DNA from 4 places in the Rhodoferax ferrireducens T118 genome. Region 1 is predicted to be linked to each of the others. Evidence: riboswitches for the same ligand, from Rfam matches in the RefSeq annotation. Region 1 holds a riboswitch; each other region holds the start of a gene.
What was found. Region 1 has a riboswitch for thiamine pyrophosphate ahead of thiC (phosphomethylpyrimidine synthase ThiC). Riboswitches for the same ligand answer to the same signal wherever they lie in the genome.
Positions count from the first base shown of each region.

Region 2: another riboswitch for thiamine pyrophosphate. It lies ahead of RFER_RS12445 (purine-cytosine permease family protein); the one in region 1 lies ahead of thiC (phosphomethylpyrimidine synthase ThiC).
Region 3: another riboswitch for thiamine pyrophosphate. It lies ahead of RFER_RS16435 (thiamine ABC transporter substrate-binding protein); the one in region 1 lies ahead of thiC (phosphomethylpyrimidine synthase ThiC).
Region 4: another riboswitch for thiamine pyrophosphate. It lies ahead of thiM (hydroxyethylthiazole kinase); the one in region 1 lies ahead of thiC (phosphomethylpyrimidine synthase ThiC).

Region 1 covers NC_007908.1:1,833,165-1,840,787, reverse strand. The annotation lists gene RFER_RS08655 (DUF342 domain-containing protein) at 1-867, shown strand, start outside; gene thiC (phosphomethylpyrimidine synthase ThiC) at 918-2,792, opposite strand; TPP riboswitch at 2,889-2,990, opposite strand; gene RFER_RS08640 (cupin domain-containing protein) at 3,201-3,530, shown strand; gene RFER_RS08635 (cupin domain-containing protein) at 3,821-4,231, shown strand; gene RFER_RS08630 (hypothetical protein) at 4,228-4,656, shown strand; gene RFER_RS08625 (methylated-DNA--[protein]-cysteine S-methyltransferase) at 4,745-5,317, shown strand; gene RFER_RS08620 (helix-turn-helix domain-containing protein) at 5,427-6,257, opposite strand; gene RFER_RS08615 (efflux RND transporter periplasmic adaptor subunit) at 6,481-7,623, opposite strand, start outside.
Region 2 covers NC_007908.1:2,705,863-2,713,485, reverse strand. The annotation lists gene RFER_RS12450 (FAD-dependent oxidoreductase) at 1-1,026, opposite strand, end outside; gene RFER_RS12445 (purine-cytosine permease family protein) at 1,023-2,330, opposite strand; TPP riboswitch at 2,410-2,518, opposite strand; gene RFER_RS12440 (NAD(P)/FAD-dependent oxidoreductase) at 2,551-3,615, opposite strand; gene fdxA (ferredoxin FdxA) at 3,623-3,952, opposite strand; gene RFER_RS12430 (sulfate adenylyltransferase subunit 1) at 4,056-5,468, opposite strand; gene cysD (sulfate adenylyltransferase subunit CysD) at 5,468-6,439, opposite strand; gene RFER_RS12420 (phosphoadenylyl-sulfate reductase) at 6,436-7,197, opposite strand; gene RFER_RS12415 (DUF934 domain-containing protein) at 7,184-7,623, opposite strand, start outside.
Region 3 covers NC_007908.1:3,597,774-3,605,396, reverse strand. The annotation lists gene RFER_RS16460 (substrate-binding periplasmic protein) at 1-523, shown strand, start outside; gene RFER_RS16455 (bifunctional diguanylate cyclase/phosphodiesterase) at 520-3,630, shown strand; gene RFER_RS24180 (hypothetical protein) at 3,757-3,906, opposite strand; gene RFER_RS16450 (FKBP-type peptidyl-prolyl cis-trans isomerase) at 4,031-4,495, shown strand; gene ispH (4-hydroxy-3-methylbut-2-enyl diphosphate reductase) at 4,492-5,454, shown strand; gene RFER_RS16440 (AAA family ATPase) at 5,500-6,084, shown strand; TPP riboswitch at 6,149-6,246, shown strand; gene RFER_RS16435 (thiamine ABC transporter substrate-binding protein) at 6,288-7,310, shown strand; gene RFER_RS16430 (ABC transporter permease) at 7,322-7,623, shown strand, end outside.
Region 4 covers NC_007908.1:2,716,252-2,723,874, forward strand. The annotation lists gene thiD (bifunctional hydroxymethylpyrimidine kinase/phosphomethylpyrimidine kinase) at 26-868, opposite strand; gene thiE (thiamine phosphate synthase) at 897-1,556, opposite strand; gene thiM (hydroxyethylthiazole kinase) at 1,550-2,383, opposite strand; TPP riboswitch at 2,425-2,519, opposite strand; gene RFER_RS12495 (alpha-E domain-containing protein) at 2,593-3,552, opposite strand; gene RFER_RS12500 (circularly permuted type 2 ATP-grasp protein) at 3,570-5,117, opposite strand; gene RFER_RS12505 (tryptophanase) at 5,264-6,634, opposite strand; gene RFER_RS12510 (DNA internalization-related competence protein ComEC/Rec2) at 6,728-7,623, opposite strand, start outside.

The sequences.
Region 1 (7,623 bases):
CGGGTCAAAGGCGGCATCATGGTGGAGCCGATCCTGCGGGTCGCGGAAGTCAACATGGCGACCGGCAACATCCACTATGACGGCACCGTGCAGGTCGATGGCGACGTCCTGCAGGGCATGAAAGTCCGGGCGAGCGGCGACATCGTGGTCAAGGGCATGGTGGACGGCGGGCTTCTCGAGGCCGGTGGCAATATTCAAGTGACAGGGGGCGTCATCGCCCATGCCAGGCTGCGCGCAGGTGGCTCAGTCAGCGCACGTTTTGCAGAAGGCGCCCATATTGATGCCGGTACCGTGATTGCACTGGACGACATGGCTTTGGAGTGTGAATTGCAGTCACTCAACCAAATCGTCATCGGCGCCGCTTCGCCCACGCGCGGACGCATGTTTGGAGGCTCGGCCACCGCCATGATGCTGATCAAGGTGCCCTTGCTGGGCTCGGCCAAGACCGGTGTGACGCAACTGGTGCTGGGCGCCAACGCGGAGCTGCAGGCCAAATACCAGGCGCTGCAAGAGCGCATCGCCAAAGAAAAATCGATTGAAGAGAACCTGGAAAAACTGGCCAAGCAACTGACGGCCGCGGGGGACCCCAAGGGACTGTTGGAGCGTGTCAAGGCCTCCAGAGTGCACGCCGTGCAGGTTTGGGGCCAATCCCTGGTTGAACAAGTTGAGCTGGAAAAGCAAATCGCGCTGGGACGCGCCGCCAAGCTTGAGGTGAGCGTTGGCGTGGCCGGGGCGGTGGACCTGCGCTTTGACAAACTGATGGCACGGCTGCGTCAGGAATCCGGCGCCGGCACCTTCTGCGTTGACGAGCAAGGGCAAGTGGTGTTCATCAACACCTCGGGACAGGCGCTACCAATCACTTCGTGACACCAGCGGCGCAAACCAGTCTTTTTTAGCGCTGGCTGCGGCCGCAGTGATCAAGCCGGACTGATCGGGATGTACATCTCTCCACCGGCTAGTCTGAACTCCTCGGACTTGGTTTGCATGCCAGACTGCAGCGCCTGCTCCTCGCTCACGCCGCGGGTCTTGGCGTAGTCGCGCACCTCCTGCGAGATTTTCATGGAGCAGAACTTGGGTCCGCACATGGAGCAGAAATGCGCCACTTTCGACGAGTCCTTGGGCAAAGTTTCGTCGTGAAAGTTGCGCGCCGTGTCGGGGTCAAGCGACAGGTTGAACTGGTCCATCCAGCGGAACTCGAAGCGTGCTTTGGACAGCGCGTCATCACGCGCCCGCACGCCGGGATGACCCTTGGCCACGTCGGCCACATGGGCTGCAATCTTGTAGGTGATGATGCCCACTTTGACGTCGTCGCGATCCGGCAAACCCAGGTGTTCCTTGGGCGTGACGTAACACAGCATGGCGGTGCCGAACCAGCCGATCATGGCCGCGCCAATGCCGCTGGTGATGTGGTCGTAGCCGGGCGCGATGTCGGTGGTCAGGGGCCCCAGGGTGTAGAACGGCGCTTCGTGGCAAGCTTTTAGCTGCTCGGTCATGTTGGCCTGCACCATGTGCATCGGCACATGGCCGGGGCCTTCGATCATCACCTGCACGTCCTGCTGCCAGGCTTGCTGCGTGAGTTCACCCAGGGTGCGCAATTCGGCGAACTGCGCTTCGTCATTGGCATCGGCACCGGAACCGGGGCGCAGGCCATCGCCTAATGAGTAGCTCACGTCGTAGGCCTTCAGGATTTCGGTCATTTCATCAAAGTGGCTGTAGATGAAATTCTCTTTGTGGTGGGCAATACACCACTTGGCCATGATCGAGCCGCCGCGCGACACGATGCCGGTCATGCGATTCGCCGTGAGGTGGATGAAGGCCAGGCGCACGCCGGCGTGCACGGTGAAGTAATCGACGCCCTGCTCGGCTTGCTCGATCAACGTGTCGCGGAAGATTGCCCAGGTCAGGTCTTCGGCCACGCCGCCGACTTTTTCCAGCGCCTGGTAAATCGGCACGGTGCCGATCGGCACCGGCGAGTTGCGCAGAATCCAGTCGCGCGTGGTGTGGATGTTGCGGCCGGTGGACAGGTCCATCACGGTGTCGGCGCCCCAGCGCATCGACCACACCAGTTTTTCGACTTCTTCCTCGATGCTCGATGTCACGGCCGAGTTGCCGATGTTGGCGTTGATCTTGACCAGGAAGTTGCGGCCAATCACCATCGGCTCGACTTCGGGGTGGTTGATGTTGGCCGGGATGATGGCGCGGCCACGGGCCACTTCATCGCGCACGAACTCGGGCGTCATGATCTTCGGGATGTTGGCGCCGAAGCTGTTGCCCGCCAGCCGTGCTTCGCGCTCGGCATTGCCCAGGTACTGCTCCATCCACGCCAGCTTCTGGTTCTCGCGGATGGCGACGTATTCCATCTCGGGGGTGATGATGCCGGATCTAGCGTAATGCATCTGCGACACGTTGGCACCGGCTTTGGCGCGGCGCGGCGTGCGCTGCAGGCCCGCAGCCTGCACGCGCAAGGATGCCAATGATTCAGAGTCGCCATTCTTCAGTCCATCGTCCAGTGCAAAGGGCGTGCGGCCGGTGTAGGACTCGGTGTCACCACGCGATTCGATCCAGGGACTGCGCACCGAGGGCAGGCCCTGGCGCACGTCGATGTTGGCATTCGGATCGGTGTAGGGGCCGGAGGTGTCATACACCACGACGGCCTCGCCGTTGCTCTGCATGATTTCACGCATCGGCACTTGAATATCGGCTTGCGTGCCGGGCACGTAGATCTTGCGCGAGGCCGGCAGGGGCTCGCGCGTGAGGCTCATCAACTGGCTGAATTTGTCGGGTGCATTCATCGCGTGGTCTCCTGAAGCTGAAATGAGGAAGTGCTCCGGAGAACAGTCCATCAACTCAGCGAACAGGAAAGACAGCGCGACCCGACAGAGGGTAGGAATAATGCAGTCTGGCGCTTCTTACGCCGGTATGAACCGGATCAAGTTCGCGGGTTCGGTCGACCATCTCAGCGCCATCACAGCGCACCCCGGGCAGGGCGGAGTTTAAGCGATCCGGCTGAATTGTCGTTGCCTGGGCACACGGCCAACTCAGTTAGCTATTAATTAGATAGCATTTTGGGTAGAAGGCACGGGGGCTGGAGGCCAAAACGGCATCAAACCATGGGCACACCGGCCGCAGGGTCTGCGCCGACCGTGACCATGGACGCACGATAATCAAACTTGGATCCACATCCACATGGAGTGTTGACTATGGCAATGTCTCATTTGGCCGCAGGCCAGACCACCAATGTTTTACCGCTCGGAAGCGCCTTGGCGAATGCACGTACCACGGCGTTATTCAAGTCCGAGCAGCTCGAAGTCATCCAGCTGGTGCTCCCGGCCGGCAAATCGTTTCCACCGCACAAAGTGGCCGGTGAAATCACCATTCAGTGCCTGGAGGGAAGCGTCGAAGTCACGATTGAAGACACGCCCCAGACCCTGAAAGCCAATCAACTCATGTATGTAGCAGGCGGTGTTCAGCATGGCCTGACCGCACTCGAAGACGCGTCAGCCCTGGTCACGATTGTGTTGCGCAAGTAGCGCGGGTTGAGGTCTCGCCAACCGGGCTGGTTAGCAAGTGTTGCAGCGATGGCCGTCACACCAATGACGAGCGCTGCTTTTTCATCTTTCAATCACGCCGCTACTTTGAGATTTATCAAGGGTTCCATCATCAACCGGTTCAGCATTTAATTCTCCGTGATTCACAATTGCTTCAGATTCAAGAATCCGAATGAAGCGCACGGCCACCTTGGGATGGGGAAGTCCCTTTCATCCGTCAGGCGTCACCCCTGAACACGCACGATTCCATGACAACCCGGAAAGGAGAACGTATGAAGCTACCGATCCACGCTGGCCTGTTGTTCGCGGCCCTGTTCATGGCTTGGCCATCGATGGCGCAACAGGAGAGTATTGCAAGACCCGAAATGATCTTGAAAGAAGATGTGTCTGGCATGCCCAAGGGCGAAAAGCAGCAAGTTCGCGTCCTGACGGCAAACTTCAAGCCCGGCGACAAGACCGTGTTCCATACGCATCGATTTCCGGTCACAGTATTCGTCCTGGACGGCGCATTCACGTTAGCGCTGGAGGGACGTGCGCCGGTTGTCCTGAAGACGGGCCAAGCATTCGTGGAGCCGCCAAACGTCAAAATGACCGGTTACAACCGCAGCAGTACCGAGCCGCTTCGGGTGCTGATCTTTTATGTGAGTGATCCAGAAACACCTTTCCTTGACCCGACGCAGTGATTCTGGTTTTGGCAAGCGGCGGAACCATTGCAGCGTATGTCTGGGATTACGCCGGAAAGATGGAACTCATGCGCCTCTTCCGGGATGCAGCGGTAGAGCTCAATCCGGATGCCGCGAGGATGGATGAAGGAATTCGTTTTCCACTCTGCCATCCAGAGGCGCTCATGGCGCTCTTCGCCGGCGCCGGACTCCATGGCGTAGAAGGGACGGCCATCGACGTGCCGACGCCGTTCGCAAGTTTCGACGACTACTGGCAGCCCTTTTTGGGCGGTCAGGGACCGGCTCCCGCCTACGCCATGTCACTCGATGAAAACACAAGAACGCGCATACGGAACCGCATACGAGAGCTAATCGCCGTCCAGGCCGACGGCTCGATCTCGTTGACCGCCCGGGCTTGGGCTATCCGCGCAACCGTTGCAAAATAGGCGATGTCCAACCCGACGTTGCACCGGACCCACCGCATGCTGCACACCTGGACGGCCCCTCCCCCTGCCAGCCCCCTCACTCCCAACCATGCCAACCCAAGCCTACGCCCTCTTCCCCACGCCCATCGGCCACTGCGGCATCGCCTGGAGCGAGCGCGGGCTGACCGGTGTGCAGCTGCCCGAGCAGGACGAGGCCGCGACCCGCGCGCGCATGGACCGCAGGTTTCCACAATGCAGTGAAGCTATTGCACCACCCCAGGTACAAGAGGCCATCGACGCTGTGATGGCCTTGCTCAGTGGCGCGCTCCAGGCGCCGGTGGACTTAATGAACGTGGTGCTCGACATGGACGGTGTGCCGCCGTTTCACCAGCGTGTTTACGAGTTGGCGCGCCGCCTTTTGCCGGGTGAGACCGTCACCTATGGCGACATCGCCCGTCAGCTGGGCGACCCCGGCGCGGCGCGCGCCGTAGGGCAAGCGCTGGGCGCCAACCCGTTTGCACCGGTGGTGCCGTGTCACCGAGTGCTCGCTGCCGACGGGCGGGCGGGCGGCTTCTCGGCCCATGGCAATGTCACGACCAAGCTGCGTTTGCTGCTGATTGAGCATGCCCAATTCAACGGGCCGGGTTTGTTTGATGACCCGGTGGATGCGCAGTTGTCCTAAGCTGGCAGATGGCAAGTTTTTGCTATTAATTCAGGAGCTACTCACACAAAGCGTGCGCGGGCTAGAGGTCAAAAACATTTGAACCTTTGAAGCAGGCAAGCCATCCGCGTCACGATGGCTTGGTAGTTGCCGGCGCATGCACATCGCCGATGCGCGTCAGGCCGCCCAGGTCAGTGATCCGGATGTGGCGGGTTTTGACTTCGAGCAGGTTCAGCTTCTGGAACGCAGAGAAGGTACGGCTGACGGTCTCCAGCGTCAGACCCAGATAACTGCCGATGTCGGCCCGTGTCATCCTTATTCGAAACTCGCTCGGCGAATAGCCCCGGGCCGACAGCCGTTGCGACAGGTTCAACAAGAAGGCTGCCAATCTCTTCTCGGCCGTCATGCCACCCAGCAGCATCAGCAAACGAAGTTCACGCACGAGTTCGCGACTCATATGCTGCATCAGCGTGCGCTGCAATTGGGCATTGTTGCCCGCCAATTCGGTCAACAGTGCGTAGGAAACGGCGCAGACCTCGCTATCTTCCAGCGCGGTGGTGCTGCTGGCGTGCTGGCCTTCAGCCACGCCGTCCAGCCCAATCAGCTCTCCCGCCATGTGAAAGGCACTGACCCGCTCGGACCCATCCGACGTCTTCAGGCTAGATTTCAGGTTGCCACTGCGCACCTCGTAGAGGTATTGGAACGGTTGTCCCTCCAGGTACAAGTTCTGACCGGCCTTGATCTTGCGTCGACCAAACAGCAGACTGTTGATGCAGTCCGCATCGCTGTTCTCCGTGCCGCTGGGTAAACACCACGTTCGCAGATGACAGTGCGCGCAACGGGCGTTGACCACGGCGGCCTTCGCCGGACCCGCGCCTGGACGTGCAGACAGGGTCGAAAGGGGTTCGACAAGAACTTCGAGTGGGGTGACAAACATGGCTTTTTTTTGTCGACGGGTCATCTTCAGTCAGCGGTGCGCTGACAAGTGCGCTGAAATTTGCGGTCTGTAATCTCTGACCCTGGATAAGTCAATGGTTTCATGAAATACGTCCTTGATGCTGCGGGTCCGGGCAGCTTGCTGCCGATGGGAATCGATCATATTCGGCCTCGGCAAGGCCGCCTGTTCGCCAGCGTGCACAAGACCTTGCAGATCATCGTTTGCCACAGTATTCGAAGCGCTTCTTTTACCGCGCCACCACACTCACCCCCTCCCGCACCCGGTCATCGGGATGATTGATCACCCGTTCGCCCGCCTGGATGCCGGAGACGACCTGGGCCCGCAGGCCGGTGCGTTGGCCGATCTCGACGCGGCGTTTGACGGCTTTGCCCTGCTCCACCACGAAGGCGGCCCAGCCGTCGCCGTCGCGAAATAGCGCACTGGCGGGGATTTGCAGGATGTCCTTGCCTTCCCACACGATGAAGCTGGCTTCGACGCGGTAGCCGTCGCCCAGGCGTTGCCATTGGGTGGCGGGTGAGCTGAAGGCGACGATGACCCAGACACGCTGTTCTTCAACGCCAAGGGCCGAGACCTTGGTAAAGCCAGTGGGCTCAATCACACGCACGACACCCTCGAGCGAGCCCTCACCGCCCCAGCGCTCAAACACAACGCGGGTGCCGGGATGGATGCGCACGGCATCGGCTGACAACAGGTCCACTTCGACTTCCAGCGCAGCCGGGTCCCCAATCTCGACCAGCGGCTGGCCGCTGGCCACCGTGCCTTCGCTCTTGTGCGCAATCTTCAGCACGCGCCCGGCCACCGGCGCACGGACAGTCACCGGCTCGGTGTTGCTGGCGCTGCCGGCGTACTTCAGCGTGGTGCGGGCCGCCTCGAGTTCGTGCCGGGCGGTGGTGACGGCAAATTGCGCCGAGCGCATATCCGCGGCGCTACGCTGCACCTCGCTGGCGGCACGGTCCTCGGCTGCGGCGCTGACGTGCCCCTGCAGGCGCAGCGCGCGCACGCGCTGGAGTTCTGTTTGCGCCAGCTCGGCACTGCTGGCGGCAGCCCTGGCACGCTGTTCGGTGGCGCTGACGCCGCTCTCGGCGGCCGCGATGCGGGCCTGGGCCTCGGCGCGGCGGCGCGGGTCCAGCGCCTCGGCGCGCAGGGGCTCCAGCTCGACCAGAATGGCGCCGCGCTCGACCGCGTTGCCCACTTCGGACCGGAGCCGGCGTGCGTAGCCTGTCACGGGCGCGGTGACCACGTAGCGGTCAAGCACCCGCGTGCGCCCCTCCTGCTCCAGCGTCACCCGCAGCGCAGCACGGCTGGCGGTACCCATGTCCATTTCGACCGCCTGGGGGCGAAATCCCTGGAACAAACCCCAGGCGACGAG
Region 2 (7,623 bases), 870 kb from region 1:
GCCGGTTTCAAACAGTTCCAGCGCCACATCCAGCAGGGCCGGGGCCATCAGGTAGCCGTGGCGATAGAGGCCGTTGATTTGCATCACGCGCGGGCCCAACTGGCGGATGCAGGGCAGGTTGTCGGGCAAGGCTGGGCGGCACTGGGCGACCAATTCCACAATGCGCGCCTCGGCAAAACCACTGTCCACCGTATAGGCGGCGCCGAGCAGCTCCAGCGCTGAGCGCACGCTCATCGGTGAGAGGTCATCGGACTCAATTTCGGTGGCGCCGACCAGAAAATAGCCGTCTTGTTTGGGCGCAATGTAGATCGGGTAGCGCGGATGGAGCAGTCGCGTGGGGCGCGACAGTTTCACGTGCGGCGCCAGCAGCGTGATGATCTCGCCGCGCACGCCACGCAACGCGGACCACTGCGGGTGCGCACCCAAGCCCCGGCAGTCAAATACCCAGTGGGGCTGCCCCGGCTGCCCCGGGGAGAAGTCGCTGAGGACGCGTGGACTGTTCCAGTGAATCGTCACCTGCAGTCGCTGGAGTTGATGCAGCGTGGCGGCGAGCAACTGGTGGTTGTCCAACTGGCCTTCGCCCGGCAGGTAGAGGCCTTGTGAAAAATGCGCAGCCAGACAGGGCTCCAACCGAGCGATGCCCGACGCATCCAGCGGCTGCGCTATGGGCAGCGTTGGCAGGCGTTGCGCCGTGGCATCAAGCTGGCGTGAAAAGCGTGTTGCCTCAGCCACATCTTGCCGATGCCAGACCACCATCGTGCCCTGCTGCTGAAAGAACACCGGCTCATCGAGTTGCGCAATCAGCGCAGGCCAGCGGCCGAGCCCGTACACGCCCATTTTCACCACCGGGTCCTCGGCGACGGCCGACTCCGCCAGCGGTGCCAACATGGCTGCCGCGGCACGGGCCGCCGAGTTCAGCGCCTCGGGGCCACCCGCATCAAATAATTCAAGCTGGTGACCTGCACGGGCCAATTCACACGCGAGCAAGCGCCCCATCAGACCGGCACCCAAAATAACGATGTTCATGCGGGTTCTCCCAATTGATTCATAGACACGTTGGCGCGTGTCAACCAGGCCAAGCCAAAGGTCAGTGCCAGCGTGGGTAAGGCAGCACCCCATTGCGGCGCCCATTTCGCCAGCAAGTGATAGACCGCAATGCCAGCCAGCCACAGCAAAGCGGCACTGAAGTCCACCTTGCGCTGCATTGGTTGCAAGCGCACTGAAACACCGCTCAGGCGCCCCAGAATAACCCCGTACAGCGGCACAAAAACCGAGCTCAACAACAACAAAAACGGCTCCAGACTGTGCATCGGCAACACCAGCGCCAGGCCCGTGCACAGCAACGCCAGCCCGAGCCCCCATTGCCGCACCGTCCATGACGACTTGATGCTGTGCGCCGACACCGCGCCAGAGTAGACGTCGCCATAGGCGTTGTCAATTTCATCCACCAGGATCAGGCTCAGCGCGATCAGCCCGCCCTGTGCCAGCAGCAGGGCGCTGACCAGATTGACATCGGGCTGCGCCACACTGACCACCATCACGCCGAGTGCGTAACACCAGATGTTGGCCAGCGCGTAGCCGAGCCAGGTGCCGCTCAGGGCGCTGCGGCCTGACTTGCCGTAGCGCGCATAGTCGGCCACCAGCGGCAGCCATGACACCGGCATGGCGATGACCAGGTCCATCGCCGAGAGCATGCCCATGCTGCCATCGCCCTCTCTGGCCCAAAACGCTTCAAGCCCCTTGCTGTGCAGTTGGCCGCCAAACTGCCAGGTCAGCCACAACAGCGACGCAATCACCAGCGGCAGGCCGACCCGGCTGATGACTTTTCGCACCAGCTGCGTCATGGAGCCTGCCAGCAGCAGCGTCAGCACCGCGCCCCACAACAGCGTGGTGACGACGATGCCGCCCGTGCCGTCCAGCGACAGACCCAAAGATTGTTGGGCGATGGCGGCCGTGCCGTCGCGCATCACCACCAGCTCAAAGGTGGTCCAGCCGATGAGCTGGGCCAGGTTCAACAGCACCGGCAAACGTGCAAAGTAACTGCCATAGGTGGCGTGCATCAGGCCGGCGCTGGACAGGCCGCTGTCGCAACCCAGCTTGGCCGTCCAGGCCAGCAGGCCGGCGCCCAGCAGCGATCCCAGCACAATGGCAATGACCGCATCACGGCTGCCCACGGCCGGCACCAGGTAAGCGCCGACCTGCATCACCAGCAGGCCCACGCCCAGGCTGAACCAGAGGGAGGCGTGGTCGTGCCAGCTAAAGACCCGCTCAGCGGTCCCCACTGGCGTTAAAGCCTGGTTGACCTGGTCGGTGAAATTTGTATTTGCCATCTATTTGCTCCATGCAAAAAAGTTGGCAGGTTGGCTGAATCTGAAAACGCAGTTGTGTCAGCAGAGAAGGCGGTGACACCTATGTTCAGACTTGCTTCCCTGCGCGAGGATTACCTCAGTCAGGTTCAAAGGGACTTTCTCAGTCACCCGCTTTCATTAAAAGCCTGGCAACACCCCTAGCGAAATGCGCTCCAGCGAAAGAGCGCGATGCAGATTCTACTCAGTCAAACACCGGCGACTCTACCCCCAACACTTTGTGCAGCTTCGGACTGGTGGTGGTGTACTGCAAAAAGACCTTTTTTTCGGGCGAAATGATCGGCATGGCGCCAAAGGCGGCGAGTGCGCATTCATGAAAGCCACTCAAGATCAGTTTCTTTTTGCCGGGGTAGATGTTGATATCGCCGACGGCAAAAATACCTGGCTCGCTGGTTGAAAACTTCTCGGTGTCCACCTTGAGCTGTTTGCGCTCGATGTCCAGACCCCACTCGGCAATGGGGCCGAGTTTGGGCGACAAACCAAAAAATACCAGTAACACATCGAGCGGCACGACACGGGTGACGCCGTCAGCACCGGTGACTTTGATGCCGGTCAGCAGGCTGTCCTGGGCTTCAAAGCCGGTGACTTGACCCACGATGAACTGCATCTCCAGCGCGTCGCACAGTTCGCGCATCTTGGCCACACTCGCCGGCGCCGCCTTGAAGCCGTCGCGACGATGGATCAGGATCACGCTGGCGGCTTTGTTGGGGCCGTCCTTGACAAAGTCCAGGGCCCAGTCGAGGGCGGAATCGCCGCCACCGACGATGACCAGATTCTTGTCCGCAAAATCGGCCGGGTTGCGCACGCGGTAAAACAATTGCGAGTCTTCAAACACCTCCAGGCCGTCAACCTTGAGGGTGCGCGGCTGGAAGGCGCCCACGCCTGCAGCAATGAAGATGGTTTTGCTCAGGAAGCGTGTGCCCTTGGAGGTTTCTACAAAAAAACGTCCGTCGCTTTGTTTTTCCACCACCGTGACTTCCTGCCCGTAGTGAAAGGTGGCACCAAACGGCGCAATCTGTTTCAGCAGGTTTTGCGTCAGCTCCCGGCCGGTACAGACCGGCACCGCCGGAATGTCATAAATCGGTTTGTCCGGATAGAGCTCAATGCACTGACCGCCGGGGTAGGCCAGCGAATCGACCACGTGGGCCTTGATTTCGAGCAGGCCGAGTTCGAACACCTGAAACAGCCCGACCGGGCCGGCACCGACGATCACAGCGTCGGTTTCTATGGGGTCTTGATGGTTGCGCACCGGCGGGTCAACGAATCAGATACGGCAGCTTGCCGGTCTTGTCTTTCCACTCTTCGGCCTCAGGCAGCGCGGGCTTGCGCTTGGTGATGGTTTTCCAGCCTGGTAACTTGGCCAGCTCGGCGTTGATTTTGGTCATGTGCTGCTGATCTTTGGGCACGTCTTCTTCGGCGTAGATGGCGTTGACAGGGCACTCGGGGATGCAGACGGCGCAGTCAATGCACTCATCGGGGTCAATGGTCAGAAAGTTGGGGCCCTCGCGAAAGCAATCCACGGGACAGACATCAACGCAATCGGTGTACTTGCATTTGATACAGGCTTCAGTGACGGTATGTGTCATGTTGTGTTTTTCGACAAGGTGGGTGAAAAGCAGTGATTTTATTGGGTTTCAAGATCGATTGATCCAAATTGACCTTGCAGGCCACGGGATTACTTGAACGGAGTCAATTGATCAGCACCGCGCCCGAGGTTTTGTGCGAGGCCGTGTCCACCAGCACCAGCGCACCCAGCACCCGGGACTGGCTGAAGGGCCGCGCCGCTATCGGCTCTTGCAGCAGCAGCTCGACATGGCCGATGGCATTCGCGGCCAGCGCCGTGGCGGCTTCTTCGGCCAGGGTGTTGATGTCGAGCTTGTGCACGATGCGCTTGATCCGGGCTTTGACCCAGCGGTGCCCATGCAGCGCCCAATAAACGCGACCCGCGACCAGCGGCTCGTCGTCCATCCAGGCAACGGTGACCTTGAGTTCGCGGCTGGGTGCCAGGCTGGCGCTGGCTGGCACGGTATCGAAATCATCCTCGGCCATCGGGGTCTCTGTTGGAGCAGGTTCAACCGCCAGCAGCCAGTCGCCGCGCGACACATCGACCTCACGGTCCAGCACAATGCCGGCGCTGTGCCCGGCGGCCACCGCGCCGGGTTGGCGCGTGTGGCCCAGCACCTGTGCAATGCTGGCGCTCTGGCCGCTGGGCAACAGTTTGACGGTTTGCCCGACCTGGGCAAAACCGGTGGCGACACGGCCCCAAAAGACACGCCGACCCTGCGAGGTGTCGCTGCTGGAGGAGAATTTTTCGACCCACTGCACCGGAAAGGCCAGCGGCAAGGCGGTATCCGCCGGGGTCACGGGCAACAATTCCAGAATGTCGAGCAGACTCGGGCCGCTGTAGCCGCACCAGCCCTCGGCCGCTTCCACCACGTTGTGCCCCTTGAGCGCAGAAATCGGCACGATCGCCGCCACCTCAATGCCAGCGGCTTGCGAAAATGCTGCCAGCGCGTGGCTGATATTGGCAAACGCCAGTGCGGCCTGGCCCGCCGTCTCGGGCTTGGCCGTGTCTTCCAGCGCATCGAGCTTGTTGACGGCAAACACGATGCTGTTGACGCGCAGCAAGTGGGCCAGCAGCGAATGGCGCCGGGTTTGCGGCAGCAACTCCAGGTTGGGGCTTTGCCATTGCAGTTTGGTGGCATCGACCAGCACCACGGCGGCATCGGCGCTGCTGGCGGCGGTGACCATGTTGCGGGTGTATTGCTCGTGGCCGGGGGCATCGCCAATGATGAATTTGCGCTGCGCGGTGTTGAAGTAACGGTAGGCCACGTCGATGGTGATGCCTTGCTCGCGCTCGGCCGACAGGCCGTCGGTGAACTGCGCCAGGTCCGCCTCGCCGCTCTTGGAGACGTTGGCCAGTTGGTCCAACAGCACCGAGCGGCTGTCGATCAACAGGCGGCCAATCAGCGTACTTTTGCCGTCATCGACGCTGCCGCAGGTGATGAAGCGCAAGGCCGATTGCGTGTCAATATTTATATCATTTCGGCCGCTAGCCCCCGTGGAATAAGCGCGAGCAGCTATTGAAGTCGTAGTGTCCATCAGAAGTATCCGTCTTTCTTGCGCTTCTCCATCGAAGCCTCAGAGGTTTTGTCGTCCATGCGGGTCGCGCCGCGCTCGCTCACATCGGCGGCCAGGGTTTCGATCACGATGTCGTCCGGCGTCGCGGCCCGGCTTTCCACCGGGCAGGTGCAGGTGATGTCGCCCACGGTGCGAAACCGCACGTTGCGTGTTTGCACTTGCTCACCCGGCTTGGCCGGGGTCAAGTCGGTCACCGGCACCAGCAGGCCTTTGCGCTCCACCACCGCCCGTTGGTGCGTGTAATAAAGCGAGGGCAGGGCGACCCGTTCACGGGCAATGTACTGCCACACATCGAGCTCGGTCCAGTTGCTGATCGGGAATACCCGGAAGTGTTCACCTGGGTGCAGGCGAGTGTTGAACAGCGTCCACAGCTCGGGGCGTTGCTCTTTCGGTTGCCATTGACCAAAACTGTCGCGGTGGCTGAAGATGCGCTCCTTGGCGCGCGCCTTTTCTTCGTCACGCCGGGCCCCGCCAATCAGCGCGTCAAAGCGGAATTCTTCAATGGCTTCGAGCAGCGTGACCGACTGGTGCACGTTGCGGCTTTCGCCCGGATGCGCCAGCCGCACGGTGCCACGCGCCATCGAGTCTTCGACGCTGCGCACAATCAGCTCGGCGCCCAGCTCTTTGGCCCGGGCGTCACGGAAATCAGTGACCTCATGGAAGTTGTGGCCGGTGTCGATCATCAGCAGCGGGTAGGGAATGTGGCCGCCGGTTTTGCTGTCCATAAAGGCTTTTTCAGCGCACTTGAGCATCACCAGCGAGTCTTTGCCGCCGGAGAACAGCAAGGTCGGGCGCTCAAACGCGGCCGCCACCTCGCGCAGGATGAAGATGGTTTCTTCCTCCAGCGCATCGAGATGGGCGTTGCTGAGATGGTCAGGGCGGGGGTGGTGCGTCATGGGTTGCAGCAGGTTGGAAAGTATCGGGGCATTCATGTGGGGGCCTTTTCTGGCAGTGGGCTGGCTTTGACATGCAGGCCGCATTCTTTGGCTGTCTCGTCTTCCCACCACCAGCGCCCGGCGCGAAAATCTTCGCCCAGGCTGATGGCCCGGGTGCAGGGCGCGCAGCCGATGCTGGGGTAAAACTGGTCGTGCAGCGGGTTGTAGTCAATCTTGTTGATGGCGATGAAATGCCAGACGTCACCCCAGGTCCAGTTGGCCAGCGGGTTGAGCTTGACGCGGGTGGCATCTGAGGTGTCGATCAGGGGCACGTCCGCGCGCGCGCCGGACTGCTCGCGGCGCAGGCCGGTGATCCAGGCGGCTTTGCCTGTGAGGGCGCGGTTCAAAGGTTCCATTTTCCGGATGTTGCAGCAGGCTTTGCGCAGTTCAATGCTTTTGTACATCGCCTCCTTGCCTTCACGCGCCACAAACTGCACGACCGCCTCGGTGGCCGGGGTGAAGACCTGCACCGGGGCGCGTGACGAGGCTTTGAGGCGAGCCAGCAAGTCAAGCGTCTCGGTGTGCAGCATGCCCGTTTCCAGCACAAAAATGCCAATGTCGAGCTGCAAGCTGTTGATCAGGTGTGCAATCACCATGTCTTCGGCGCCCAGACTGCAAGCCAGCGTGACACGCGGCGCAGTACCTGCGCTCAGCGGCGCGTAGTCACGCGCGGCCTGTTGCAGCACTGCAGTTGTCTCAAGCAGTTTGGCTTCAAAGTTGCCTGAGGCGCGGGCGTTGAGATCAATGGCGCTCATGCCGCAACTCCTTCGGTGTTTTGACGCCGGCAGAGACGCCGGTTGCCGCCGCAAACAGGGGCGCTCGCTGCACATCACCTTGGTAAAAGCCGCTGAAGCGCTCAAGCTGGCGCTGCGCCTGCTCGATGTCCTGGTCAGCGCGCAGCACGGCGGCATCAAAGCCGCTGCGCTGCATTTGCAGCACTTGGTCGATCAGCACGTCGCCGGTGGCGCGAATCTCGCCCTTGAAGCCCAGACGGCGGCGCAGCAACAACGCCTGGCTAAAGGCGCGGCCATCGGTGAACTTGGGGAAGTTCAGCTCAACGCGGTCCACCCCAGCCAGCGCCACGGTGCGCGGGTCGGCATCGTTCGCCAAATTTATGACATTCAGGCCTGTAGCCAGCGTTGAATCTAGGTTGGCAGCTATTAATTTGAGAGTATTTTGCA
Region 3 (7,623 bases), 1.8 Mb from region 1:
CACCAACGCCGAGCGCAACCGGTTTGCCGGCTTTGCCTGGTATTTCAGCAACAAATACTATTTGCTGGTGCGCCGGGACTCCGGTGTGCGCCAGTTGGCCGACTTCGAGCGCAGTGACCCGTTTCGGCTCGGGGTCATCCGCAGCTTTCGCTACAGCGAGTCCGCCAACCGACTGGTCGACAAACTCACGCTCGCCAACCGCGTCAGCCAGGCCAATGGCCTGGCGCCGCTGTATGAGACGCTGTTGCTCAACCGCATTCAGGGCATGATCATTGAGCCCTTCGACTACCCGGCGCTGGACCAGAAGAAGATTCGCGACATCACTTCCGTTATTGAGTTTGACGACCCGGCGGTGCCCCACGGCCTCATCATGTCAAAGAAGGCCTTGAGTCCGGCCGAGCAGGACAAGTGGCGCGCGTTGGTCAACGACATGCGCGCCGATGGCACCGTGCGGCGCATCTTCGAGAAATACTTTGATCCCGGACTCGCCGCCGCCCTCGTTGCTTTCCAGCCCCCGCCATGAGCTGGGCCCGCCTGAGCCGGCTGCCCCTGCTCATCCTGGTCGTCTCGCTTGGCGTGACCTGGCTGCTATGGAATCACGAGCGGCAAATCTCGCGCAATCAGGTGCGCTCCCAGTTCGACTTTGCGCTGCGCGATGCAGTCAGCCGGGTTGAGCAGCGCATCGCCAGCTACGAGCAGATGTTGCGTGGCGTGCAAGGCCTGCTCGCGACCACCGATGCCGCAGACCGCGACAAGTTCCGCGACTACGTCAGCGCGCTTCAACTCGACGCCAACTTTTCCGGCATCCAGGCTATCGGTCTCGCCGAGTGGGTGGCGGCGTCAGGCAAAGACGCCCACCTGGCCGCCATGCGCCGGCTCGGCTTCGCTGACTACGCCATTTACCCCCTGGGTGAGCGCGAAAATTACGCCCCGATCATCCAGCGCGAGCCCTATACGGGCAACAACCGCATCCCCACCGGCTTTGACCCGTGGTCGGAACCGGTGCGGCGACTGGCGATGGAGAAGGCGAGGGACTCTGGCATGGCGGCGATATCCGGCAAGGTCCGCCTGACCGTGGACAGCCAGCCAGATGCACTACCCGGCTTCATCATGTTTCTGCCGGTTTATGCGCGCGCTCAGCCACATGACAGCGTGGCGCTTCGCCAAGCCCACCTGAGCGCTTGGGTCTACGCCTCGTTCCGCATGAACGACCTGATGGCCAGCCTGTATGGCGAACAGCCGCCCGGTCTCTCAGTCGCCATTTACGATGGCGTCGAACCATCAGCGAGCACGCTGCTCTATTCAACCTCGGGTGACGCGGCGAAACCGCGCCGTGCCGCCATGGCAGCCGATGAGTACCTGGTCGTCGCGGGGCGCACCTGGACGCTCTCCATGAGCGCCAAGGACGAGTTCAAGGACAGCGTCGGCAGCAGTGCTGAGTCGCTGATCGCAGTCGCCGGCACGGGCTTGAGCTTGTTGCTGGCCTTGCTCGCGTGGCTCATGGCAACCGGGCGCGACCGTGCCGTCCGTCTCGCTGCCACCATGACCAGGGAACTGCGCGAGAGTGAAGAAAAGTTCCGCGCCATCGCCGACTGCACCGTCAACCTGGAAGTCTGGTGGGGGCTCGACGGCCGGCCACGCTGGATCAACCCCTCGGTCAAGGACTACAGCGGCTATACCGTGCAGGAGTGCCTGGCCATGCCCGACTTCGCTGGTACGCTGATTCATCCTGAAGACATGCCGCGTGTTGCACCCGAGTTGCAGAAGGGGCTGCAGGGCCTGCGGGGCGACGACCTGGAATTCCGGTGTGTCCGCAAGGATGGCTCCGTGTTCTGGCTGTCCGCGTCCTGGGTCCCCATCCAAGACGCCAAAGGGGTCTTCACGGGCTTTCGCACCAGCGGACGCGACGTCACCGACCGCAAACAGGCCGAGGCCGAACTGCGCATCGCCGCTGTCGCCTTCGACTCGCTGGAGGGCATGATGATGACCGATGCCAGCAGCGTGATCCTGCGGGTCAACAAGGCATTCACCGAGATCACGGGTTACTCGGCCGAGGAAGCCGTGGGTCAGACGCCACGGCTGATTCAATCGGGCCGTCACGGCGAGGACTTTTATCGCGCCATGTGGGACGACATCCGCCGCAAGGGCGGCTGGCAGGGCGAAGTCTGGAACCGGCGCAAGAGTGGCGAGGTCTATCCGCAATTGCTCAGCATCTCGGTGGTGAAGGATGCCGATGGCACCGTGACCCATTACATCGCCGCGCACCATGATATTTCGGAGCGCAAGAACGCAGAGGAAAGGATCAAGGAGTTGGCTTTTTTTGACCAGCTCACGGGTCTGGCCAATCGAACGCTCTTGCTCGATCGCGCCGTACAGACCATGGCCGCGAGTTCGCGTGACGGCAGTTTCGGCGCGCTGATGTTCATTGACCTCGACAATTTCAAGATGCTCAACGACACACTGGGCCATGACATGGGGGACATCTTGCTCAAGCAGGTGGCGCAGCGTCTGAACACCTGTGTGCGGGACGGCGACACCGTCGCCCGGCTCGGCGGGGATGAATTCGTCGTCAAGCTGGCAGGTCTGGGCACAGTGGCGGGAGAGGCCGCGGTCAGTGCCGAAACCGTTGCAGACAAGATTCTCACCGCCCTCAACCAGACCTACCAGCTGGGCAGTGTGGCCTACCACAGCACACCGAGCATTGGTGTGACGCTGTTCAAAGGGCAGAGCGTCGCGATCGAGGAGTTGATGAAGCAGGCTGATCTTGCCATGTACCGGGCCAAGGCCGCCAGTCGCAATACGGTTCGCTTCTTTGATCCGGCCATGGAATCCGTCATGATGGTGCGTGCCGCGCTGGAGCGCGATCTGCGTCAGGCCCTGGAGGAGCATCAGTTCGTGCTCCATTACCAGGCCCAGGTCGCGGGGGATTACCACTTGACAGGTGCCGAAGTCTTGGTGCGCTGGCAGCATCCCCAGCGCGGCATGGTGTGGCCCGATGACTTCATTCCTGCCGCCGAAGAAACCGGCTTGATTTTGCCTTTGGGCCACTGGGTACTGCAAACTGCCTGCACCCAGCTGACGATCTGGGCGGCGCGGCCCGAGACGGCCGATCTCACGGTGGCGGTGAATGTCAGCGCTCAGCAGTTCCGCCAGCCCGACTTCGTGGCCCAGGTGCTGGCGGTCCTCGCTGCGACCGGGGCCAACCCGCAGCGCCTCAAGCTGGAGCTGACTGAAAGCCTGCTGGTGTCGAATGTGCAAGACCTGATCGAGAAAATGGCGGCGTTGAAAGCCAAGGGCGTGGGCTTCTCGCTGGACGACTTCGGCACCGGCTTTTCCTCGCTGTCTTACCTGAAGCGGCTGCCGCTGGATCAGCTCAAGATTGACAAGTCCTTTGTGCGTGACGTGCTCACCGATCCCAATGACGCCGCCATTGCCAAGACCATCATTGCGCTGGCCCAGAGCCTGGCGCTGGGCGTCATCGCAGAAGGGGTGGAAACGTCAGCGCAACGGGACTTCCTGGCCCAGGCAGGCTGCCAGGCCTATCAGGGCTATTTCTTCAGCCGACCGGTGCCGCTCGAAGATTTCGAGCAGCTTTGCGCAGCGGGCTTGCGTGCGCCGGCAGGCGTCTGAATGACCACTGCCAAGTCGCAGACAGCTCGCTGCAGGAGATAGCCAACGGACTGCCCGACAGTTTGCGTGAACCCGAAACAGCTGCCAGGTTGGGGGGGAGATGAATTTACCGTGTTGTTGCAAAACCTAACAGGGCTGCGTGATGACGCCGTCGCGGTCGCTGAAAAATTGTTGCGGAGCCTGGCCATGCCCGTCCAGTTTGACGCCGCGCGGCATGGCTTTTGACGCGGTGCCTGGCGTCTTTGTCGCCAATTGGCGCGTTTGGGGTGCGGTCAAGCGCATGGCTTGGTTTGTGCCCTGGCGCAGGCTTTTACAATCGCAGCAGTTTATTCGCCAAACACCGCATCCCTTCAGAATGTGGTTTTGTGGGCTTCTCCAGACTTGAAACCAGGACTCAGATATGACTTCAACACTTGCCACGGTTCAACCGGGATCTTTCCTCACGCTGCATTACCGCATGGCCGGGCCGGTCGGTGATGTGATCAACACCTTTGACGGCAAACCCGCCACGCTGACGCTGGGCACCGGTGAGCTCTCGCCCACGCTGGAGGCTTATTTGCTGGGCCTGCCCGAAGGCACCCACACCACGTTTGAGCTGCCTGCGGGCACCGCATTTGGCCCGCACAACCCGGCCATGCTGCAATGGCTGGCGCGCCAGGAACTGATCGACATGGGTGAGCCCGATGAAGAGTATGCGGTGGGCGATGTGCTGCAGTTCCCCACGCCGGACGGCAAGGGCAAGTTTGCCGGTTCGGTACAGGATTTCAGAAGCGATGAGAAGGGCGACGCCGTGTTGTTTGACTTCAACCACCCGCTGGCCGGTCGTGCCGTGACCTTTGAGGTGCATGTGATCGGAATTCTGTGACAGCCAGCGCACCCCAGGACATCCTGCTGGCCGAGCCGCGCGGCTTTTGCGCCGGTGTGGACCGGGCCATCGAGATTGTGGAGCGAGCGCTGCAGAAATTTGGTGCTCCCATCTACGTGCGCCATGAAATTGTGCACAACACCTACGTGGTGAATGACCTGAAGGCCAAAGGTGCTATATTTATCGAAGCACTGGATGACGTGCCTGCGGGGGCTACGCTCATATTTTCGGCCCATGGCGTGAGCCGGGCGGTGCAGCTGGAGGCTGCCGCGCGGGGTTTTCAGGTGTTCGATGCCACCTGTCCGCTGGTGAGCAAGGTGCATGTGGAAGTGGCCAAACTGCATAAGGAAGGCTATGAGTTCATCATGATCGGCCACAAGGGACACCCCGAGGTCGAAGGCACCATGGGACAGTTAGAGGGCGGCATTCATCTGGTGGAGAGTGTGCTTGACGTGGCGCGCATCAACCCGGCGCAGACCGACAAACTGGCGGTGGTGACGCAAACCACGCTCAGTGTGGACGACGCGGCTGACATTGCGGCGGCCATCAAGGCACGGTTTCCGAAGGTGCGCGAGCCCAAGCAGCAAGACATTTGCTACGCCACGCAAAACCGGCAGGACGCCGTCAAAGTGATGAGCCCGCTGGTTGATGTCGTGATCGTGGTGGGCAGCCCGACCAGCTCCAACAGCAGGCGGCTGCGTGAAGTGGCGCGCAAGCTCGGCACCGAAAGCCACATGGTCGATGGCCCGGACGAATTGCAGGCGCAGTGGTTTGAGGGTCGCCAGCACGTGGGTTTGACCGCCGGTGCATCGGCCCCCGACATCCTGGTACGCCAGGTGATTGACCGCATCAAGGCACTGGGCGCGGTGTCGGTGCGCAAGATGGCTGGCACGCCGGAGACCGTCAAGTTTCCGCTGCCCAAGGGCTTGCGTCTGAAGGATACCGAGGACCTGGGTTAGCTATTTAGTTTATAGCTGCTTGCGCAATAACAACGGGCGCTCCACATGATTCCCACCGCCGAAGGGCCGCTGACCAACTTGGTGCGTGATGTGAGATTCAACCCGCAACTCATCTGCCTGATAGGCGCTGAGTGCACCGGCAAAACGACGTTGGCAAAAGCCCTGGCCGCGCATTTTTCCAGCCTGTGGGTGCCAGAGCATCTGCGCTCTTTTTGTGACTTGCAGGGCCGCACGCCCAGGGCTGATGAGCAGGTGTTGATCATGCGTGCCCAGTTTGAGCAAGAAGAGCAGGCGGCAGCACTGGCCCGGCAAACGGCTTGCCCGTATGTGCTCTGTGACAGTGCGCCGCTGCTCACCGCGATTTACAGCGACTTTTATTTCTCCGACCCCTCGCTTTTTGAGTGCGCCCATGTCTTGCATACCCGCTATGCCTTGACGCTGCTCTTGCAGCCAGACATGCCGTGGGTGTCTGATGGCCTGCAGCGTGACGGTGACCCCGCGCGGGCCGCCATTCACGCCAGGCTGCGGCACGAGCTTCACGCCATGCGCCACCCGTGTATTGAGGTGTCTGGCTCGGGTGACCGCCGACTGCAGGCCGCGATTCTTGCGGTTGAGACACTCACAAGCTGAACATGGGCCCCGCGCTGGCTGCAAGCGCCGCGCCCGTGCCGCTTGAACTGCATCATTACAATGGCGAGTTCACCGGGGGTGTCCGTTGCAAGATGGTCTGAGAAATACCCCACTCACCTGATCTGGATCATGCCAGCGTAGGGAGCGTGAAGGTTGGCCTTCATCCCGGCGTTTTGTGCGTTGGCGCATCGAAAGGCTTTGCCATGAACCGTCGTCTTTTCACGCTGGCCGCCACCGCGCTGGCTGCGTTCTCGCTGTCAACCCAAGCCCGTGCGGCCGATGAACTGCGCGTGATGGTGCACAGTTCTTTTTCACTGCCCAAGCCCCTGCTGGCGCAGTTTGAAGCGCAAAACGGCATCCGGCTGGCCATCATCAAGGGCGGTGACGCGGGTGAAATGCTCAACAAGTTGATTTTGACCCGTGCCCAACCCATCGCCGATGTGGTGTTTGGCATTGACAACACGCTGGTGGGCAAGGCGCTGGCCGCTGGTGTGCTGGAGCCTGCGCTGCCCCAGACCGCCGAAGCGCCCGATGCCAATCTGGGGGCTGCGCTGGCGGCGGTGGACTATGGCTTCGTGACCTTGAATTACGACAAAGCGGCTGTGGCCAAACGCGGCATCAGTTTGCCGAAAACCTTGCAGGATTTGACGCTGCCCGCCTACAAGAACTGGTTGGTCACACCCAACCCCGCCACCAGCAGCACCGGCTACGCCTTCATGTTGGCCACCATTTCCGCCATGGGCGAAGAGCCCGCCTTTGCCTGGTGGGCGCAGATGCGCGGCAACGGCCTCAAGGTGGTCAAGGGCTGGAGCGAAGCTTATTACACCGACTTTGCGCGTAACAAGGGTGCCTACCCGCTGGTGGTGAGTTACGCCACCAGTCCGGCCGCCGAGGTGTTTTACAGCAAGGAAAAAACGCCAGAGTCGCCCACGGCGAGCCTGAACCTCAAGGGCGGCGTTTTCCGCCAGGTGGAAGGTGTGGGCCTGGTCAAAGGGGGTGGCCAGCGGGCGACGGCTTTGAAGTTTGTCGATTTTCTGCGTTCTGCCCCCGTGCAAGAGGCCCTGCAAACGGCGATGTGGATGTACCCGGTGCAGGCCAAAACCCCGCTTGCGGAGGTGATGCGCCACGCCGCCGAGCCGACCGAGTTTGAAGCCCCGGCGACCCAAGTGGTAGCCGGCAAGGGTGCGCAGTGGGTCGCACGCTGGACCAAAGTGGTGCTCAAGTAGCGCGGCAGTCGATGTCGCCCGTCGCCTTGCCTGGCTGGTTGCGCCGCAGCGTTTGGCTCGGGCTGCTGCCTGCTGTTGCTTTGCTGGTGCTGCTGATTGCGCCGCTGGGCCGGCTGGTGCTGGCCGGGTGGGCGGGTGATGTCAGTTTGACCGGTGCAGCCGCTACCGAGGCATGGTCGTTTTGGTTGCCCTGGCAAGACGATTACCTGCGCTGGCGCGTGCTCTGGTCGCTCGCGCAAGCGGGCATCACCTGCGTGCTGGCATTGGCGTTGGGCTTGCCGCTGGCGTGGGTGCTGGCCCGCTTTCAGTTTGC
Region 4 (7,623 bases), 880 kb from region 1:
GCGAGCAGAACCGCTCAAAAAAAAATCAAGATTTACGCGGTCGCATGGCAATCGGTGCGTAGCCATGGTTAAGCGGTCCACTGCCCTTGCCGGTACGCACCTGTGCACCCGCCTGCAAGGCCTCGCGCACAAAGTTGCGGGCCTGTTGCACGGCATCGGGCAGTGAAGCGCCCAGGGCCAGATAGGCCGCGATGGCCGACGACAGGGTGCAGCCGGTGCCGTGGGTGTTGGGACTGTCAATGCGTGGCGCCTCCATCCAGAGTTTTTCACCGCCGGCGCTCAGCAGCAAGTCCATCACGTTGTGGCCCGGCAAGTGACCCCCTTTGAGCAAAACAGCGCGCGCGCCTTTGGCCAGCAAGTCAAGTGCCGCCCGCTCCATATCTTGCTTTGAGACCAGGGGGTAGCCCACCAGCAGCGCGGCCTCATCCAGGTTGGGGGTGATCACTGCAGCGCGGCCAAATAGCTCGCGCACCAGCACCTCGATCGCAGCGTCGTCAATCAACACCGCCCCACTGGTGGCCACCATCACCGGGTCGAACACCACATGGTGCATGGCATGCCGGTCAATCGCCTGGGCGACCGTTTGCACGATTTCCGGCGAGTGCAACATGCCGATCTTGACCGCATCAGCGCCAATGTCTTCCATCACGGCGTCAATCTGGTCGCGCAGCATCTGCGGCGGCACGGCATGGATCGCGCGCACGCCGCAGGTGTTTTGCGCCGTGAGCGCGGTAATGGCGGTCATGCCGTAGCAACCCAGCGCCGAAAATGTTTTCAGATCAGCCTGTATACCCGCGCCACCACCGCTGTCTGAGCCTGCAATGGAAAGAACCCGGGGGTACTCAAATTTGAATATATTGGTAATCATCAATTAGTCCTCGCTTGTCGGGTCTCGATCAGACCGCGTCGATGAGTTGTCTCAGCCTGAGCGCCGCCACACAGGGGTCTTGCGCCGCACACAGCGCGCTCACCACCGCCAGCCCATCGGCACCGGCCAATAGCACCTCGCGCGCGTTGCCAACATGAATGCCCCCAATCGCCACCAAGGGTACGGTTGTCGCCCGCCGGACCTGGCGCAAGCCCTCCAGTCCCCACGGTGGCAAGGTATCGGTTTTGGTGGGTGTGGCAAAGATCGGGCTGACGCCCAAATAATCCACCGGCAGCTCGGCACTGCGCGCAACGTCTTCCAGGGTCTCAACCGACCAGCCGATGAAGACCTCGGGTGGCAACAGCCGGCGCGCCTGCGTCACCGGCATATCGCTCTGCCCCAGATGCACACCCTGCGCGCCACAGGCCAGCGCAACGTCAATCCGGTCATTGATGACGAGTGGAATGCCATGCGGCGCGAGCAGATCCTTCAATGCCAGCGCTTGGGCTAAAAAATCACGGGTATTGAGTTGCTTCTCGCGCAGCTGCACACAGGTGACGCCGCCTTGCACCGCCGCGGCCACCACATCAGCCAGCGTACGGCCACCGGCGCAGAACTGGTCGGTGACCAGATACAAACGCAGTGCCTGCAAGCGCACGTCGTGTGCCAAGGTGCTGGCGCCTACCACTGAGCGACTTCGAGTTTCAGCCGCTGCTCAAAAGTGCCCTGGTCAAGCAGCTGTAACTCGTCCAACAAAGCCATTTGCAAGCTGCCGACACCCTTGCCACGTGCGATTACCTTTTCCGCCGCCACTTCACCCACCACGCCCAGCAAGGCCATCGCGGCCACTGTGGCGCGCCAGGCATCGGGCTGCACGGCACAAAAAGCGCCAATGAGTGCGGTGGCCGAGCACCCCACGCCGGTGATACGTGTCATCCACGCATGCCCGTTGGACAGTTGCGCCCAACGATGGCTGGCATCCAGAATATGGTCGATTTGCCCACTGACGCAAACGACGCCCTGAGTCCGCTGGACCAAGGACTGGGCCGCGCCCAGCGCATCGGTGGCGGCGGCGCTGCTGTCCACACCGCGGGTCTGTGCGGCGGAGCCTGCCACGCTCATGATCTCCGAGCCGTTGCCCCGCACCACCGTCGGCAAGGACGTCATCAAAAGCTGTTCAATGGCTTCGTTTCGGTACTTGGTGGCACCTGCCCCCACCGGGTCCAGCACCACGGGAATGCCTCGCTTGGCGGCAGCGCGCAGCGCCAACTGCATGCTCTCGATCCAGTACGGGTCCAGCGTGCCAATATTGAGCACCAGAGCCTGGGCAATGCCCACCATGTCAGCCACCTCTTCATGCGCGTGCGCCATGACCGGTGACGCCCCGGCCGCCAACAGCACATTGGCATTGAAATTGATCACCACCAGGTTGGTGATGCTGTGCACAAGAGGAGAGCGGTCGCGCACCGCGCAGACATCAGACCAAAGATCAGAAAATGAAAGTTTTGCGGCCATGTGGTTCCTGAAAAAAGAAGACATGGGCCAGACTGGCGAGGAAGGAAAAAATGAAGCTTCCCTACGCTGGTACGACCCAGATCAGGTTCAAAGAGTATGTCTCAGTCACCCGCAGGCGACACCTCTAGCAAGCACGGATTATCCCCGAATTCATCGCTGATTTGATGACATTAATGGGCCGCGGCCACAGCCCTGTCAGCTCAATCACTTCAGGCGGGGGCTGGAACCAGAAAATCGCGGCTGATACTGACACCCAGGTCGTTCACGCGGTCCAGAAACTGCGTCAAGAAGGCATGCAGTCCGGTCGCCAGAATTTCATCAATACGCCCATACTGAAGACTGGCCCGCAGCTTGCCCGCCCGGCGCTGGGTTTCGCCCGATTGCTCACTGCCCACCAACTCCAGATTGCTAACCACTTCGTTCATGCTGGCGTGCAGCGAGCGCGGCATGTCGGCCCGCAAAATCAACAGTTCGGCCACACGTTCGGGCTTGATGATGTCACGGTACACCTTGCGATAGACCTCAAAACCCGACACGCTGCGCAAAATCGCGCTCCAGTGGTAGAAGTCGTACTCCGTCGCCTTGCCATTGGACGCATCAGAAGGGTCGCTTTGCAGCGCATAAAACTTCACATCCACCAGACGCGCCGTGTTGTCGGCGCGCTCCAAAAAAGTGCCCAGCCGCATGAAGTGCAGCGCTTCGTCCATCAGCATAGTGCCCACCGTGACGCCGCGCGACAGGTGCGAACGGAACTTGACCCATTCAAAAAACTGACCCGGATCGCGTTCAAACTCGCCCGACTTGATCATGCGTTTGACCTCCAGCCAAGTCTGGTTCTGCGTCTCCCACACTTCGGTGGTGAGCGTGCCGCGCACCGCCCGCGCATTTTCGCGCGCTGCACTCAGGCACGAGACGATGCTCGATGGATTGCTGTCGTCCTTGACCATGAAATCCATCACGTTGCGAACATTGATCCCGCCATGGGTTTGGGTGTAGCTCGGCAGCAACTCACTGATACTCAGCAAGCCTTTCCAGCCCACTTGCGCCGCCGCATTGGATTGGGGCAAGAGTGAGGTCTGGTAATTCACATCCAGCATGCGGGCCGTGTTCTCGGCCCGTTCGGTGTAACGCGACATCCAGAACAGGTGATCGGCAGTGCGTGACAACATGAAATTTCTCCTTGTGCTCAGGACGACCGGGTTTGAGGTTGATTCTGGGTCTGCGTGGCGGTCGACGCCCCGGACGGTGTTGGCAAAGCGGCGGTGCGGGGCGTTTCGTCCGTCTCCAGAACCCAGGTATCTTTTGTACCGCCGCCTTGTGACGAATTGACGACCAGCGAGCCCTCTTTCAGCGCCACGCGGGTCAAGCCGCCGGGCACCATCTGCACCGTCTTGCCGCTCAGAACATAGGGGCGCAAATCGACGTGGCGCGGCGCAATGCCACTCTCCACAAAAGTGGGGCAGCTCGACAGGCTGAGTGTCGGCTGCGCAATGTAGCCACTTGGGTTGGCCAGCACCGCTTTTCGGAAAACTTCGATCTCGGCGCTGGTGGCGGCCGGTCCGACCAGCATGCCATAGCCACCGGCCCCATGTACCTCTTTGACCACCAGCTCCTTCATGTGAGCCAGCGTATAGGCCAGATCGTCCTTGTTGCGGCACATGTAGGTGGGCACGTTGTTGAGAATCGGTTTTTCACCCAGATAGAACTCGATCATCTTGGGCACGTAGGGGTAGATCGACTTGTCATCGGCCACGCCGGTGCCCACCGCATTACAAATGGTCACGTGGCCCGCGCGGTACACGTCCAGCAGGCCGGCGCACCCCAGGGTTGAGGTGGACCGGAACACCGTGGGGTCCAGAAAGTCGTCATCCACCCGTCGATAAATCACATCCACCCGCAGCGGGCCGCGCGTGGTGCGCATGTAGACAAAGTTGTCCTTCACCAGCAGGTCTTGCCCTTCGACCAGTTCCACCCCCATTTGCTGCGCCAGAAACGCGTGTTCAAAGTAGGCGCTGTTGTGCATGCCCGGGGTCAGCACCACCACCGTGGGCTCGGCCGTGGTGGCGGGGCTGCTGTCACGCAGGGTTTCCAACAGCAAATCGGGGTAATGCGCAATCGGCGCCACGCGGTGCGCATTGAACAACGCAGGAAACAGCCGCATCATCATCTTGCGGTCTTCCAGCATGTAGCTCACGCCACTGGGCACACGCAGGTTGTCTTCCAGCACGTAGTACACACCCTCGCCTGCGGCATCGGGCGCGCGCACGATGTCGATGCCCGAAATATGCGAATAGATGTTGTTGGGCACATCCACGCCCATCATCTCGGCGCGAAACTGGGCGTTGTGCTCAAGCTGCTCACGTGGCAGCACCCCGGCCTTGACGATCTCCTGCTCATGGTAGACGTCATGCAAAAAACGATTGAGCGCGGTGACACGCTGTACCAGTCCACGCTCCAGAAAAGCCCAGTCCTGGGCGGCAATGATGCGAGGGATCAGGTCAAACGGAATCAGGCGCTCGGTGCCGGCACCCTCTTCGTCTTTTTCGCCATAAACGGCAAAGGTGATGCCGACGCGACGGAAGATCATCTCAGCCTCTTCACGCCGCTTGGCCATCATGTCGCCGGGTTGGCGCGCCAGCCACTCGTCATAAATCTTGTAGTGGTCCCGAATCTGCGCCCCTTTCGTATAAAACTGGTAGGGCAGCCGGGTATACATCTCGTCGAATTTCTGCATAAACTTGATCGCTCCTGCTTCTAGCTTAGCAAGGTTTGCGCCAATCCAACTTGGTGCACTGGTCTGATTGTTACTTTTTTGTCAACGCGTGGTCTGAGTGAATGGGAAAGACAAGCCCTTGCACCAGCCCAGGTAACCAGCGAACCTCAAACCCAGTCACATTCGCAAGTGAAGTGGCGCAGGTACTGGGGCTGCTTGGTGATCTTCACGCCCCGGATGCTGGCCGCTTTTTGCTTGACCTCGTCAATCACCTCGGCGGCGTAATCGAAGTGGCTCTGCGTGTACATGCGCCGCGGAAACGCCAGCCGCACCAGTTCCATGCTGTGGTAGGTCTCGCTGCCGTCAAGCAGCCGCTTGCCGAACATCACAGAGCCGATTTCAACCCCGCGAATGCCACCCTCCAGATACAGCGCATTGCACAACGCCCAGGCCGGGTAATGTTGAATGGGCATGTTGGGCAGCACCGTTTTGGCATCGATGTAAACCGCGTGGCCGCCGGTGGGTTTGACAAAGCCCACGCCCGAAGCTTCCAGCCGCTCGCCCAGGTACTCTGCCGTGCGCAGGCGGTAGCGCAGATAGTCTTCCTGCATGCCTTCTTCCAGCCCCACAGCCAGCGCTTCCAGATCACGCCCGGCCAGCCCGCCGTAAGTGGGGAAACCTTCGGTCATGATCAGCACATTGCGCACGGCGTCCATCCACTCTTCGCTGCGCAGCACGATGAAGCCGCCGATATTGACCATGCCGTCTTTTTTGGCACTCATGGTGGCCCCGTCGGCGTAACTGAACATCTCCTGCACGATTTGCTTGATGGGGGTGTTTTCGTACCCCGGCTCGCGCATCTTGATGAACATGGCGTTTTCCGAGAAGCGGCAAACGTCCATGATCAAGGGTTTGCCGTAGGCTTTGAGCAGCTTGGCATAAGCGCGGATATTGGCCATGGACACCGGCTGGCCGCCACCGGTGTTGTTGGTCACGGTGATCATGCCAAACGGGATGCGATCGCCCTCGGTTTTGAGCAGCGCCTCGACCCGGGCCAGATCGATATTGCCCTTGAACGGGTAAAGCAGCGCGGGCTGCAAGCCTTCCGGGATGACCAGATCGACCGCCTCGACACCGAGGTATTCCAGATTGGCGCGGGTGGTGTCGAAGTGGCTGTTGTTGGGCACCAGATCGCCCTTTTTGCAGACGGCGGTGAACAACACTTTTTCGGCCGCGCGCCCCTGGTGCGTCGGCACAAAGTGCTGCATGCCGGTGATGCCCTGGATCACGGCCTCTAACCGGTAGAAGCTGCGCGCCCCGGCGTAGCTTTCGTCGCCCTCCATGATGGCGCCCCATTGTTTGGAGGACATGGCGCCGGTGCCGGAATCGGTCAGCCAGTCAATCAGCACGTCTTCGGCGCGCAGCTTGAAGACATTGAGCTTGGCGGCTGCCAGCAGTCGCTCACGCTCGGGTCGGGTGGTCATTCGGATGGGCTCGACGCTTTTGATACGAAACGGTTCAATCAGGGTTTTGGGCATGGTGCATGACAAGTTAGGAATGAAGGCGCAAAGTTATCACCGCCGAAATCAGCGTGGTGTCGGGTATTCCCAACAGATTGCAAAATTTCGTGCTTACAGTAGACGATGCTGCCAATAGCGCAAGCCATCTGATCGCTGGCATCGCAGCTCTTGCGGCAGGGCCGATTGCCAGGTCGCAGCACCACAATGGGGCGAATCGATCACCTGAATGTGACGCTCCTGGTAGCGCACCAAAACAGACTCCGCCGGGTGGCCAAAGCGGTTGCGGTAACCGGCTTGCACCAGCGCAGTCCGCGGCTGCACAGCGTCCAGAAACGCCGCGCTGCTGGAGAATCTACTGCCGTGATGCGGTACCAGCAACACATCGGACCTCAGATTGCCCCCCTCGCTCACAAGCCGGGCTTCCTGCGCCTGCTCAATATCACCCACCAGCAGCGCCGACTGGACGCCATTGGACAGGCGCAGCACGCAGCTCATGGCGTTACTCTTGCGCACCGCGCCGTAGTCAGCGGCTTGCGGGTGCAACACTTCAAAATCAACACCGTCCCAACGCCAGCGCTGCCCGGCCGCGCAACGCGTAACCGGGTGCACCGCCTGCAACTCGTGCGTGTCCTCAATCGAACTGAGCACCGTCGCCTGCGGCTGCATCGCCAACAGCGCCAGCGCGCCACCGGTGTGGTCGCTGTCGCGGTGACTCAGCAGCAAGGTATCGAGTCGCACATCGAGTGCGCGTAAGAGAGGCACCAGCACGCGGTGACCCGCATCACTCTCACGGCTGAAGCGCGGCCCGGCGTCATACAGCAAGGCATGGTGGGCGGTGCGCACCAGCACGGCATTGCCCTGCCCGATGTCGGCGGCCAGCAGCTCAAACTGGCCTTCTGGGGGGCGCGGCGCCTGCCACAGTAACACCGGCAGCATCAAGGGCAGGCCCAGCAGTCGCAGACTCCAGGGCAACTGCATGACCAGCACGGCGCCGCCGATGACACCGG